DNA from 3 places in the Shewanella sp. H8 genome. Region 1 is predicted to be linked to each of the others. Evidence: predicted binding sites of a transcription regulator. Region 1 holds the regulator's gene; each other region holds the start of a gene.

What was found. The regulator sigma-54, encoded in region 1, starts transcription at its own class of promoters, with help from an activator protein. The targets are predictions, from matches to a motif close to GTTGGCACGNNNNTNGNNT.
Region 2: the regulator sigma-54 is predicted to act here: its motif matches at 2,514-2,532, upstream of nirB (nitrite reductase large subunit NirB).
Region 3: the regulator sigma-54 is predicted to act here: its motif matches at 1,779-1,797, upstream of ABIS04_RS15740 (nitric-oxide reductase large subunit).

What each region holds. Positions count from the first base shown of each region.
Region 1 is NZ_CP157213.1:3,812,553-3,817,061, reverse strand. Features, by position in the region: gene rapZ (RNase adapter RapZ) at 1-431, opposite strand, end outside; gene ptsN (PTS IIA-like nitrogen regulatory protein PtsN) at 428-871, opposite strand; partial or broken gene hpf (ribosome hibernation-promoting factor, HPF/YfiA family) at 874-1,128, opposite strand; gene ABIS04_RS16625 (RNA polymerase factor sigma-54) at 1,125-2,609, opposite strand; gene lptB (LPS export ABC transporter ATP-binding protein) at 2,752-3,483, opposite strand; gene lptA (lipopolysaccharide transport periplasmic protein LptA) at 3,480-4,061, opposite strand; gene lptC (LPS export ABC transporter periplasmic protein LptC) at 4,048-4,509, opposite strand, start outside.
Region 2 is NZ_CP157213.1:2,642,354-2,646,862, reverse strand. Features, by position in the region: gene cobA (uroporphyrinogen-III C-methyltransferase) at 1-621, shown strand, start outside; gene ABIS04_RS11475 (glycosyl transferase) at 614-1,792, shown strand; gene ABIS04_RS11470 (ANTAR domain-containing protein) at 1,780-2,388, shown strand; gene nirB (nitrite reductase large subunit NirB) at 2,693-4,509, shown strand, end outside.
Region 3 is NZ_CP157213.1:3,644,267-3,648,775, forward strand. Features, by position in the region: gene ABIS04_RS15725 (HlyD family secretion protein) at 1-879, opposite strand, end outside; gene slyA (transcriptional regulator SlyA) at 888-1,373, opposite strand; gene ABIS04_RS15735 (hypothetical protein) at 1,517-1,666, opposite strand; gene ABIS04_RS15740 (nitric-oxide reductase large subunit) at 1,842-4,124, shown strand; gene norR (nitric oxide reductase transcriptional regulator NorR) at 4,264-4,509, shown strand, end outside.

The DNA of each region.
Region 1 (4,509 bases):
AATTCGTAAATATTCAGTGCTGATGTATCAATATAATGGTCAACAATTTTTGCGATTGGTTCAAGTAAGCGTCCTTCTAGTTTGATCGCTTCTTGCAGTGAAATATGATTTTTAGATAGCGGATGTAATCGACGAGTTTCACTATAACGTTTGAGTAGAACTTTATCATTGGAGTTTAAAAAGAAGCTGATAATTTCAGTGTCGTGCTCAAGCAGGGCTAATTGATTTTGAAGCACTTTACTTTGCTCATCAATGTTGCGTACATCAACACTGATTGCCACTAAATCATTACTACCTTTGAGCTGTGCTAATAATGTGCCAATAAGAGCTAAAGGCAAATTATCAACACAATAATATCCTAGGTCTTCCAATACTCTTAAGGCTACTGATTTTCCTGAGCCTGAACGTCCTGATACTATGACAAGTTTCATGCAGTGATAACCTGATAAAGTTCTGTTGAGTCGTGAGTTTTACGAAGCTGTTTCAATATTTGCTTGTCACTTAGTTTTTGGGCCATGTTCGATAACGTGCTTAAGTGTTCTTGGCACTGATCTGCCGGCACTAATAAAGCAAATAACAGATCAACTGGTTGGTTATCGATTGCATCAAAGGCAATGGGTTCTTCACACTTAATAAATATGGCAATGGGCTGATCGATAGACGTCAATCGACCATGAGGTATCGCGATGCCATTTCCTATACCTGTGCTACCCACTTTCTCTCTCGCTAAAAGGCTTTCAAAAACCTCTTGCGAAGATAGGGGTGGGTACTGGGCAGCGACTAAGTTGCTGATGAGTTCCAGTACTTTTTTCTTACTGCCCGGGGTGGCACAGGTAGTGCACTCCGGTCGCAGAATGGTACAAAGTTCCATCGTTAGTGTTGTGTATACTTCTGTTGGTGTTTAATTACCTGACGGTTGAGCTTATCGATCAGGGCGTCTATTGCAGTATACATATCAGTACATTCTGACATGGCAAACATCACTATGCCATCTGTGATTTTACTGGCTTTTGATCTTTGTTGTAACTTTTATACATTGAGCGCAACGTTTGCATTATGGCTCTGATCGGAGTGTCGTTCAAGCTTTGAAAATTTATCATGAATATATTCCGTTGCCTTGTAGGTTATAAACTCTTACGTTGGTTAGACGGTGGAATCATCATTGCTTCACGATATTTTGCAATGGTACGACGAGCAACGTTTATGCCCTGTTCAGCCAGAAGTTGGGCCATTTTACTGTCACTCAGCGGTTTTTGCTGGTTTTCTGCAGCAACTAATTTTTTGATAAAAGCACGAATTGCAGTAGATGAACATTCACCGCCATCGTCAGTGCTGACATGGCTAGAGAAGAAGTATTTTAGTTCAAACAGTCCTCGTGGGGTGTGCATGTATTTTTGGGTAGTCACCCGTGAAATGGTTGATTCATGCATTTCTACAGCTTCAGCGATATCATTTAATACCATTGGTTTCATGGCTTCTTCGCCATATTCAAAGAAACCTTGTTGAAATTGTACAATGCAATTGGCCACTTTGAGTAATGTGTCGTTACGGCTTTCAATACTTTTAATAAACCATTTAGCTTCTTGCAAGTGGCCTCGAATAAATTGACTATCCGACGGATTTTTACTGCTTCGCGCCATGGCGGCGTATTGTTGATTAACGCCAATTTTTGGCATGTTGTCAGGATTTAACTCTACAACCCATCGGCCATTTTTCTTTAGTACCGTAACATCGGGTATGACGTATTCGTCATCTACGGCAGTAATTAATAAACCTGGACGAGGATTAAGTGACTGGATTAGGGTGATAGCGTCACGCAACTCGTTTTCTTTTAGCTTTGTTTTACGCATTAACAATCTAAAATCACGCCCGGCAATTAAATCTAAATAGTCTTTAATCAGCAGACGAGCATTATCAATATGGGGGGTTGTGTTGGCATATTGCGCTAATTGGATGAATAAGCACTCGCTTAAATCTCTAGCCGCTACACCAACAGGATCAAAGTGTTGAATGCGCTTTAATACGGCTTCAACTTCATCTAGTTCAACGGTTTCATCGCCCATTGCTTCGAGAATATCTTCGGTACTTTGGGTTAAATAACCTTGTTCATCAACAGCATCAATGATAGCGGTGGCAATTGCTAAATCGGTCTCAGAAAAGGGAGTAAGATTTTTTTGCCATTCTAAATGCTCATACAGACCTTCGGTGGTTTCACCTTGGAATGGCATGTCATCGTCGCGCATGCTCGCACTGCCTGAACCTGACATTGGGGAGGCGGTATACACTTCGTCCCATGTCGTATCCATGGCTAGATCATCCATGGTTTCTTTGGTTATAGACTCTGCAGTGTCAACTGTAGAGGTGTCTTTTTCTTTATTAACGCTGCTGTTGTCACTAAAGTCGGTATCAGCTTGGTCTCGATTTTCTTTTGCGGAGTTTTTTGCTTCTGAAAACTCATCTTCTATTTCAAGCAATGGGTTTGAATCCAATGCTTGTTGGATTTCTTGCTGTAGCTCCAATGACGATAATTGCAGTAAGCGAATAGCCTGCTGCAATTGTGGGGTCATGGTTAAGTGTTGACCCATTTTTAGTTGGAGTGACGCTTTCATTTACCGCTTATCCCTAGATGATTTCCATAAAAATGACAATCTAAAATACTGTATTGATTGTTACATACATCAATGACATTTAACGTTATTTAGTTAACGTTCAACAAAACGAGTTAGATAGTTTAAAAGACCCGTAACTTAACTATAGCTTGAATTGTTCACCTAAGTACACAGCTCGAACTTGTTGATTGCTCAATACTTCATCAGGTGTACCTTCAGCAATTAAATTACCTTGGCTAACAATATAGGCCCGCTCGCAAACATCTAACGTTTCACGAACATTATGGTCGGTAATTAATACCCCTAAACCGCGACTTTTCAGTTGTTGGATAATTTTTTTAATATCAATAACTGAAATAGGATCAACACCAGCAAAGGGTTCATCGAGTAAAATAAATTTTGGATTAGCAGCTAATGCGCGTGCAATCTCAACGCGACGACGTTCTCCACCCGACAACGACATGCCTTGATTATCGCGAATGTGGGTAATGTGGAATTCTTCTAGCAAATGCTCAAGTTGTTCAATTCGTTGGTCGTTGTTGAGCTCTTTGCGAGTTTGCAACACGGCCATAATATTGTCGTGTACAGTGAGCTTACGAAAAATGCTGGCTTCTTGCGGTAAATAACCAATACCTTTACGGGCTCGAAGATGCATTGGATCGGCGGTGAGATCGTCATTATCAATTAAGATCCGACCTTTATCGCTTTTTACTAAGCCGACAACCATATAAAATGTGGTTGTTTTACCCGCCCCATTAGGGCCTAAAAGACCCACTATCTGGCCAGTTTTAACCGTTAAACTAACATCTTTAACAACTTGACGAGCTTTATAGCTTTTAGCTAAATTTTCAGCGGTTAAGGTTATTTGGGTCATTGTTTGTTCTGCTTGTTAACAGGGATTTCAGGGAGTTTTTGCTTCGGCGCGGTTTCATCTTGGAAGTTTTCAGGTTGAATAATCGTGATGACCCGATCTTGTCCCTTACCTGTACTTTCAGCTATCAACTCTTGTGCATTGATATTGTACTTAATTTTGTTACCAGTAACTTGGCTTCCTGATTGCTCAAGCTTGGCATTGCCTATTAATGTGAGCGTGGTGCTGGCAAGATCATAAGTAATTTCGTCGGCACTGGCGGTACCTATTTGGCCGTCATCTAATTCTTGTGAAAACGTTGCCGGCGAACCAGTGGCGATAAGTCTTTTACTGGTGCTGTTTTCGGGGGTAAATGCCCGCAGCTGATCAGCATTGATATTAATCGAGCCTTGAACAATGGTAACCGGGCCATTAAAGACAATTTGATTGTTTTTAATGTCGGCAGACTGGCTTACTGCGGCAATTTTTAACTCCTGCATAAGATCACCTTGTTTAGCCATGGCAGGCAAACTCAGTAGGCAAAGTATGCTACTTAATAACATAACATTGGCGCGAGTGTGGAGACGATTAATGTGGCTCATATTTCCCTTCTACCTGGCTGAGTAGCGATAATTTTTGCGAATTCAAGTCTGCATGTAGGCCTAAGCCTTGAATAATAAACCCTTTTCCTTTGATATACACCATCTCCTGCGAGGTACCTATCATAGTGGTTAAATCCACAGTAATGGCTTGGGTGCTCAGTGATTGTAGGGGTTCTTCTATATCAATAGCATCAATAATAACATTATTTTCTAATATTACTTTGCTGGTATTTTTATTTAATCGTCCTCGGTCTGCACTTAATTGCCACTGTGCTTTACCATTTTCAGGATAAATGAGGTAGATAGGTTTGGTAAAGTGAGTGACGTCAGTAGAAGCATAATGTTCCATGTGCTCGGCACTGACTCGACTTTCTACAAAACCGAGTTGATTAAATTCAGTGGTTTGAAGGTTATTTGCAATAAAATCTGGACGCTCAATTCCGCGAAC
Region 2 (4,509 bases), 1.2 Mb from region 1:
GAAGATATTAATACATTATTACTGAGTTTGGCTCAGCAAGGATTAAAAGTAGTACGTTTAAAAGGCGGAGACCCACATATTTTTGGCCGAGGTTCTGAAGAGGCGCTTTACTTGGCACAGCAGGGGATCCGGTCACAGTTTATTGCCGGTGTTACCGCGGCGTTAGGTTGTGCATCAAGTACAGGGATTCCATTGACTTTTCGTGGTATGGCGCGCAGCGTAACCTTGATAACTGGCACTAAGATGACCGATGCCGATAATGTAAATGCGCCTACGCAGTGGCAGGCATTATTAGCGGCACAATCGACCTTAGTGTTTTATATGGGTAAAGAACAAGCAGCAAGAATTTCACTAGGGCTAATTGATGCACAATGTTCTGAAGATTTGCCGGTAGCACTCGTTACCAATGGTGGTAGACCAAACCAAATTGTCACTTATGCTACCGTTAGATCTATGGCTGATGCCGCGTTAACCATAAAAGACTCGGGGCCAACATTAATCATTATTGGTGAGGTTGTGAGTGTCGGGCAACAACTTGGGGTTTTACTCGACGATATCGACTTTGCTTCACCATTGTCAGAGTCACAGTCAGAATATGAGTATGAGGCACTATATGCCTAAAATTGGCGAGTTAACCCTGACATCAGCCGATGAGTTTGATTTTCGGTTATTGATTAAAGCCTTGGGTAAGGGTGAGAAAGGCTCGCGGACGTTAACGTTTGCCGAGGCTAGCTTATTGCTTGAAGGTTTTGCCAAAGGAAAAGCGACCCGTGCTCAGATGGCAAGTGCCATGATGTTAATGCGCGTTCGTGGTGAAACGACAGCAGAAGTCGCTGGAATGGTGGCTGGTTTGCGCCATACCCTAGATGAAGGTTGGAGTTCATTAGCGGTTGATATTGATTGGCCTGTATATGCGGGTAAGCGTGAACAATTACCTTGGTTATTATTGGTAGCAAAATTATTGGCGAGCAAAGGCATTCGTGTCATGTTGCATGGCGACAGCCAAGCTTTGCCACATCGTCGCCATGTTGAATCTTGCATAGAAGCATTGAATATAACTTGTTGTACTTCACCGCAAAGCGCTAATACCGCGTTGATGTCAGATAACATTGTGTATGTACGCGCGGGTAATTTAGCGCCAGTACTGGATGAGTGTCGTCAATTACATCAAGAATTGGGTTTACGCAGTTTAATTCAAACGGCAGCGCGTTGTATCAACCCTGCTAATGCGCCGATAAGTCTGCGCAGTTATTTTCATCCGGGGTTAGATAATCTGCACCAGAGTATTTGTGAGGTGTTATTTACAAACGGTGAATACCATGATGCCAGTATTGCTATTTTTAAAGGTTTACAAGGCGAAACAGAATGTAATCCAAGAGTGTCGACCACGATAACGGTCGTCAACGGACAAGCAGAGCATACTGAGGTATCGAGCTTCTCTATTCCTACGATATTAGATGGATTTTCTGGTGCAAAGGTAGGCCAAGCAGAATTGTCTAATGAAATTCTTGCGCTGTTATGGCGCGAAAAACAACCTTATTTGGCAAATGAGCTCACAGCATTAATGTCGCGCACCATGATTGAGCAAGCGCTTAGCAGTATTACGGCTACTTTGGCTGCGGTACTGCTATTACTGAGCCGAAAATCAACTATGACGGAACCCAACAAAAATGTAGTTATTACAGCAGAACAAGCGGTTGATTTAAGCCTGCAATGTTGGGAAAACCGTTTTAGTCCAATAGATAGTCCACTCGAGCAATGGCAAAACAAGGAGTGGTTATGCGCAGTTTAATATTTTGTGATCCGAGTTTTTCCGCCGTACCAGTAGTTGATTGTGATGTTGTGCAATATCAGGCTTGTTTGGCGGCATTTGGCCACGTTACTGTACTGTCTTCTGTAAGCCAAGTTGAGCAACGATTACATCAACAAACATTTGATACTTTATTGGTATTAACCAACACATTAGACAATCAAATCCAAGGCCTAATTCAACGCACTTTAACAAATAAACCTATGGTGATAATTGTTAATGCCAAGACTTGGCAACAGGCAGCGTTAACTGATTTGTTGGATTGTGGTCGCATTACTTTTATCCCAGAAATGTTAACGGTAAACCGATTAACCAGCGTGATAAGTTTAGCCCAAGCTAGGTTTAATGCCGCCAGTAAAACCTTAGCTGAATTTAATAAATTAGATAACGAGATCCGCAGTATAAAATTACTCAGCCAGGCAAAATTGATTGTTATGCAGCAGGGGTTTGACGAAGCTAAAGCACATCAAATTATTCAACAACAAGCGATGCAAAAAGGGTTGTCTTTGGCAAAAATGTCAGCACAAATTATCGCCCTAGTCAGCAAGCCAAATAGTGCCGAAGTAACAGGAAGTTAAATATGATCAATGATGGTGCGCTTTATATTGGTGCAAACACCCCAAAGGTGGACGTGTTATCGCCACGGGATACAGTATGGGAACTACAAAGTAATAATTAATCAATGAGTTAAAGTTTTTTATTTGTTGGCACAGAGCCTGCAATATAACAATATGATACTGAATGACGATAATGGTGAAAGCCACTTGTGCTCAAACAGTAAAATTTTAAAAATCGGGATCGTAACTGGCAATGGCGCCAACTCTTTAAGCGGAGTTGGTGCCATTTTGTTTTTATACGGTCCTTGGCATGAAGGAGTAGGATATGGCAGTCTCAAAACCCAAATTAGTGGTCGTAGGTAATGGCATGGTAGGTCATCACTTTATTGAGCAATTATGTAGTTTAGGGCTCAATGAAACGTTTGATGTGCATGTATTTGGAGAAGAGCCTCGTCCAGCCTATGACCGAGTGCAATTGTCAAAATATTTTGAGACCGGTAGCGCCGATCCCTTGATGCTGACCAGTGCGCAAGACTATCAAGATTGGGGGATTTCGCTTCACTTAAATACCCCAATAACCGCAATTGATATTGCCACTAAAATGGTCACAAGTGGTCAAGGTGACCATTACCAGTATGACCGCCTCGTACTGTCTACTGGATCATTTCCATTTGTTCCACCTATTCAAGGTAACGACCGTGCTCAGTGTTTGGTATATCGCACCATTGAAGATCTTGAGGCCATTCAAGCTGCAGCGCAAAACAGTCAAATTGGGGTTGTTGTTGGCGGTGGATTATTAGGGTTAGAAGCCGCTAATGCCATGAAGCAACTTGGAGTGAAAACCCACGTTGTGGAGTTCGCGCCACAATTGATGCCCGTTCAACTTAATGATAAAGCGGGAGATTTGTTATGTAGCAAAATCGAACAACTTGGCGTGAGTGTACATACCTCAAAAGCCACCACTGCAATTATCGACGGTGAAACGGCATTACATAGAATGACCTTTAATGATGAATCTTATCTTGAAACCGACATGATTGTCTTTTCTGCCGGTATTCGTCCACAAGATTCATTAGCTCGAGTGTCAAATATTAATATTGGTGAACGTGGCGGTATTGAAATTGACGATTACTGTCTAACTTCTGCACCAGATGTTTATGCTATTGGTGAATGTGCATTATGGCAGCAAAAAATATTTGGTTTAGTGGCTCCTGGTTATCAAATGGCCCGTGTTGTGGCTTCCCATATTGCTTCATTAACATCAAATACTGTTTCACAGTCATTTACCGGTGCAGATATGAGCACCAAACTTAAGTTACTGGGTGTTGATGTGGCAGCTATTGGTGCGAGTCGCGGTTTTGATAATGCCCAATTTGTTGAGTTGTCTGATAACCAAACGGGAATTTATAAAAAATTATGGTTAGATGAAACGGGTAAGTTTTTAAAAGGTGCGGTGTTAATTGGTGATAACAGCGATTATAGCCGATTACTTGATACCTATTTATCTCAAGACGAAATAGAAGGTTCTGCGGTTGAGTTATTGCTAGCAGGTGCTGAAAACGAAGCTGATTTAAAAGACACCTCTATCGTGTGTTCTTGTCATCAAGTGACCAAGGGTGACATTGTTGAATCTGTTAATGCGGGTAACCATAAAATTTCCGAAATCAAATCTTGTACTCGCGCGGCATCAGGTTGTGGTGGCTGTGCGCCGTTAGTTCAAAAAATTATTGATCAAACGTTGCAAGCTGCAGGGCTCGATTTTAATGCTGGGATTTGTGCCCATTTTGATCATGACCGACAAGCCTTGTATCACTTATGCCAAGTCGAAGGCATTAATGATTTTAATACCTTAATCACTCAGCATGGCAACCCCTCTGCCAGTGGGCACACATATGGTTGTGAAATTTGTAAACCTGCAGCCGCATCTATCTTTGCAAGCCTCCAAAACCAATATGTACTCAATCAAGATAATGGCCATGTACAACTGCAAGACACCAATGATGCTTACTTAGGCAATATCCAAAAAGACGGTACTTATTCTATTGTACCGCGAGTAGCGGGTGGCGAAATAACCCCAACAAAACTAATCGCTATGGGCCAAATTGCCCAAGAATATGACCTGTATACCAAAATAACAGGTGG
Region 3 (4,509 bases), 170 kb from region 1:
AGAATCCTGTGGTGAAGCTAAACGACCGTTAGCTTCAAATTGCCCAGCGCTAACGCCAGCATCTACGGTACTGACTTTAGCAGGATATAAACGCCCAGGTTGACCATCAAAGGTAATATAAGCCGTTGATTGTGGCTTTATGCCTCTTAGGCTTTTTTCTCTAAAGTCAGCAATAATATCCACTTTCTCTGATACTACGGCCAATAACGGCTGGCCAATTGTCGCAAAACTACCTACTTTCAGCTGTAAGTTAGTTACCACACCACTTTGATCAGCACGAATTTGGGTATAAGACAGGTTTAACTCAGCTTGAGCTAAGTGGTTTTGAGCTTGGCGCACTTTTAAATTATCTTTACCATCACGTCCACGACTTACGGTTAATTTAACTAATCGGGCTTTAGCGGCAAGTAAATTTGCCTCCGCTGTTGCTGCATCACTTTCAGTTTGATCTTTTAACTGCTGAGATACGCCCCTAGTAGCATAAAGCGTATCGATACGGGTTGCTTCGCTGCGCTTTTGTTGGGAACTGCTTAGGTTGGCTTTTACATCTGCCTGAGCAGCTACAATGGCAGCATCCAGTTCCGCATTATCTTGTTCTGCCTGTTCTAAGGCTAATGTGGCTTGTTCAACGGCCAGCTCATATGAGGCTGAATCGATTTTAAATAATACATCCCCCTTAGCAACCACTTGGTTATTTTCAACCTCAATCGAAGCAATTTTACCGCTAACTTGTGGGGTTACTTTCGTCACCATTCGTGTCGCCATAGCTTGAGGCGTCATAGGGATAACGGCGTCGGCAAACATAAAATAACCAAATACCAGTACAAACATAATAATGGATATTTTAACGAGTCGAGCAAATTGTTGGTCTGGAGTCATATTATTTCTCATTCAGGGATTTTGTGGTCTGATTCAGTGTTCTTATGCAGCGCCGAGAGGGCGTTATCACTGATCAGACTAATGATACGTTCAAACTCACTTAATTCTTGGGTGCTAATGCCCGCCAATAAATCACGACGAACTGACATAATGCGACCTTCCATTTGTTTAAGCATGCCGAGACCTTCTGGGGTTAAACACACAATACGGGCACGCTTATCGGTCTCGCAGCAGCGGCGTTGTACATATCCTTGCTCTTCTAGCTGACTAAGGGTGCGCATTAGCGAAGGCAGTTCAATCTCTAAAGCATGAGCAAGCACCTTTTGGCTTACGTTGTCACCTAAACGTAATAGCTTCCATAATGCAGTCCAACGAGGATGAGTGAGACCAAGGGGGATTAATTCTGCATCCGCTGCAGTGCGCCATAAACGATGCAATCGCCCTAAGTTCTCAGCAAGAGAAAGTTCTTTTAATCGTTCTAATTCTTTATTCATAATGGATTGTCACTTACTTAGCATGCTAAGTATTATAACTACTTAGCACGCTAAGTAAATAGTAGCGCGTATAAACTTAACAATAAGCCGCGAATTAAACCAACTGCTCAATAGTTAACCCATGAAAAACCTATAAATAACCTCTATCTCAATTGCATAATTCGCTGTAAAAACAACCTTAAAAGCTCAACAACGCCTAATGACTCAATGGTCGCGGTAAACAACCATCGATATAAATCGCCAAGACTATTATTTAATCGAAAGTGATCTGCATCACGATAACGAGATGTCATTTCGACACCGATGTCCAAAAGACAATAGTAATTCAATGTCTTTTAGACACTACCTCTAAACAAAATAGAAGTGTAACCCTCTAAATAATAACAACTTAAATACAGGTTAAAAGTTGGCACGACTTGTGTAGTGTCAGATTAACTGTATCAAAATGACTTTGCGCAAAGAGGATTCATGAGCAAAAACAAACTTATCGGCATTGCACTATTAATCGTGCTAGTTGCTTCCTTCACTGTATTACTCAGTTTAGGCAGTGGCATATATCGAGAAAAACCACCTATTCCAACGGCGTTTACCGACACCAGTGGTCAGCCTATATTTACCAAAAATGATATTGAGCAAGGTCAACTCGTTTGGCGTTCAATGGGTGGTCATCAGTTAGGATCAATTTGGGGACATGGTTCTTATGTTGCGCCAGACTGGACCGCTGATTGGTTACACCGTGAAGCCCAGGCTTGGTTGTCAATCACCGCAAACGAGCGCTATAACCGCAATTTCACCGAACTCGATTCAGAACAGCAAGCCGGTTTAGAAAAAGGCTTGAGAGATGATATTCGCCATAACACAGTGGTCAAAGGTACTGGGGATGAAACTCACGTCGCGCTGTCAAATACCCGAATTGCGGCAATTAATGAAGTCACTAAACATTATTTATCTTTATTTGGTGACGATCCTGCATTGAGTTCATTACGTGAACAATATGCCATGAAGGAAGGCACGATTACTGATGCTGAACATCGTGAGTTGTTAAATGCTTTCCTCTTTTGGGGAGCTTGGGCTGCGGTAACTGAACGCCCTGGTTATGATTATACTTACACCAATAACTGGCCATACGATCCACAAATCGGCAACGTACCCACTTCTGATAATATTGTTTGGTCAGTATTAAGTCTTGTATCATTGCTTCTTGGTATTGGTATGTTGGCTTGGCATCACGCCACCTGCAAAGAAGAACCATTGCCAGAACCAGCCAAAGGTGACCCATTATTTTTTACTAAACCTACGCCATCACAAAAAGCGGTCGGAAAGTATTTTGTTACAGCAATAGGACTATTTTTACTGCAAATATTAGTGGGTGGGATTACAGCGCATTACGCGGTTGAAGGTCAAGAGTTTTATGGCTTCCCAATATCTGAAATTCTACCTTATTCAGTTACCCGAACTTGGCACACTCAACTTGCCGTATTTTGGATTGCCACTGCATGGTTAGGCACAGGATTATATATTGCCCCAGCACTATCAGGGTACGAACCTAAGTATCAACGCTTAGGTGTAAACATTCTTTGGGTTGCGTTAGTTGTTATCGTTCTGGGTTCTATGGCTGGTGAATGGATTGGGGTACAGCAATACTTTGACCTAGACATGAACTATTTATTCGGTCATCAAGGATATGAGTACATTGATTTAGGACGTGTTTGGCAAATATTATTGTTTGTAGGCCTATTAATATGGACAGTGTTAATTACTGCAGCTATGCGCCCAGCATTAAAAGTTAATAGCGACATATTACCGGCGATTTGGATCCTGTACGCCTCGTGTGTGGCCATCGGTTTATTTTATGGTGCAGGCCTATTTATGGGTAAACACTCAAACCTTGCCATTGCTGAATACTGGCGCTGGTGGGTGGTGCACTTATGGGTAGAAGGCTTCTTTGAAACATTTGCAACTGCCGTTATCGCATTAATGTTAGTTCGTTTAGGCCTTATCCGTGCACGCAGTGCCAACGGAGCGGTATTGTTCACAACCGTGGTATTTTTAACTGGCGGCTTAATCGGTACTCTACATCATTTATACTTTACCGGTACTCAAACCTCAGTTATAGCTTGGGGAGCGATATTCTCTGCGCTTGAAGTTGTGCCGTTAGCGTTAATTGGTTTTGAAGCAGTGGAAACCTATCGTTTACGTAAAGCAAGTCCGTGGATGGAGCGTTATCACTGGGTCATTATGTTCTTTGTGGCCACATCTTTCTGGAACTTAATTGGTGCAGGTGTATTAGGTTTCTTAATTAACCCACCAATATCGCTCTATTTTATCCAAGGGTTAAACACTACAGCGACACATTCTCATGGTGCATTTATGGGCGTTTACGGTATGTTAGGCATAGGGCTAATGCTATTCTGTCTGCGTGGCTTAACAGGCGATATGCAATGGAACCATAAATACCTTAAAGGGGCATTCTGGACCTTAAATATTGGCTTAGCCGCAATGCTGTTTATGTCATTACTACCTGTTGGTATCGTGCAGTTTTTTGCGGTCATCGACCACGGTTATTGGTATGCCCGTTCTCCTGCAGTGATCCACAGCGACTTAGTGGAAAGCCTTGTATGGACGCGAATGTTTGGTGACATTATCTTCAGTATCGGTGGATTGTTGATGGCAGCGTTCTTATTTGACATCATCAAGAAAGCCATTGTTAGCAAAAGTGTTAAAGCAAAACAAGCGGCTGCACTAGCGTAATCTAATCGATAAACATGTGTTGATGAATATCACAAAGGGGCCTTCTGGCCCCTTTTGTGCAAACAATTTATCCTTTACCCTTGTTGTTATATTTACACTTGTCATAATGACACCACCTTGTTGTTAATTGGAGTTTGACATGCCATTAAGTCAAGCAGACTTAACTCGTATCGCACTTGATATCACCGCTAATTTATCTAATCGCGATCGCTTTTCGCGCTTATTAACCACGGTAAGAGAAAACCTCCATTGTGATGCTGCTGCTCTATTATCATTTCAAGGTCATCAATTTACCCCTTTGGCGATTGATGGATTGAGTGCTGATGTATTAGGACGCCGCTTTATACTGAGTGAACATCCGCGACTCGAAACCATTGCCCGAGCG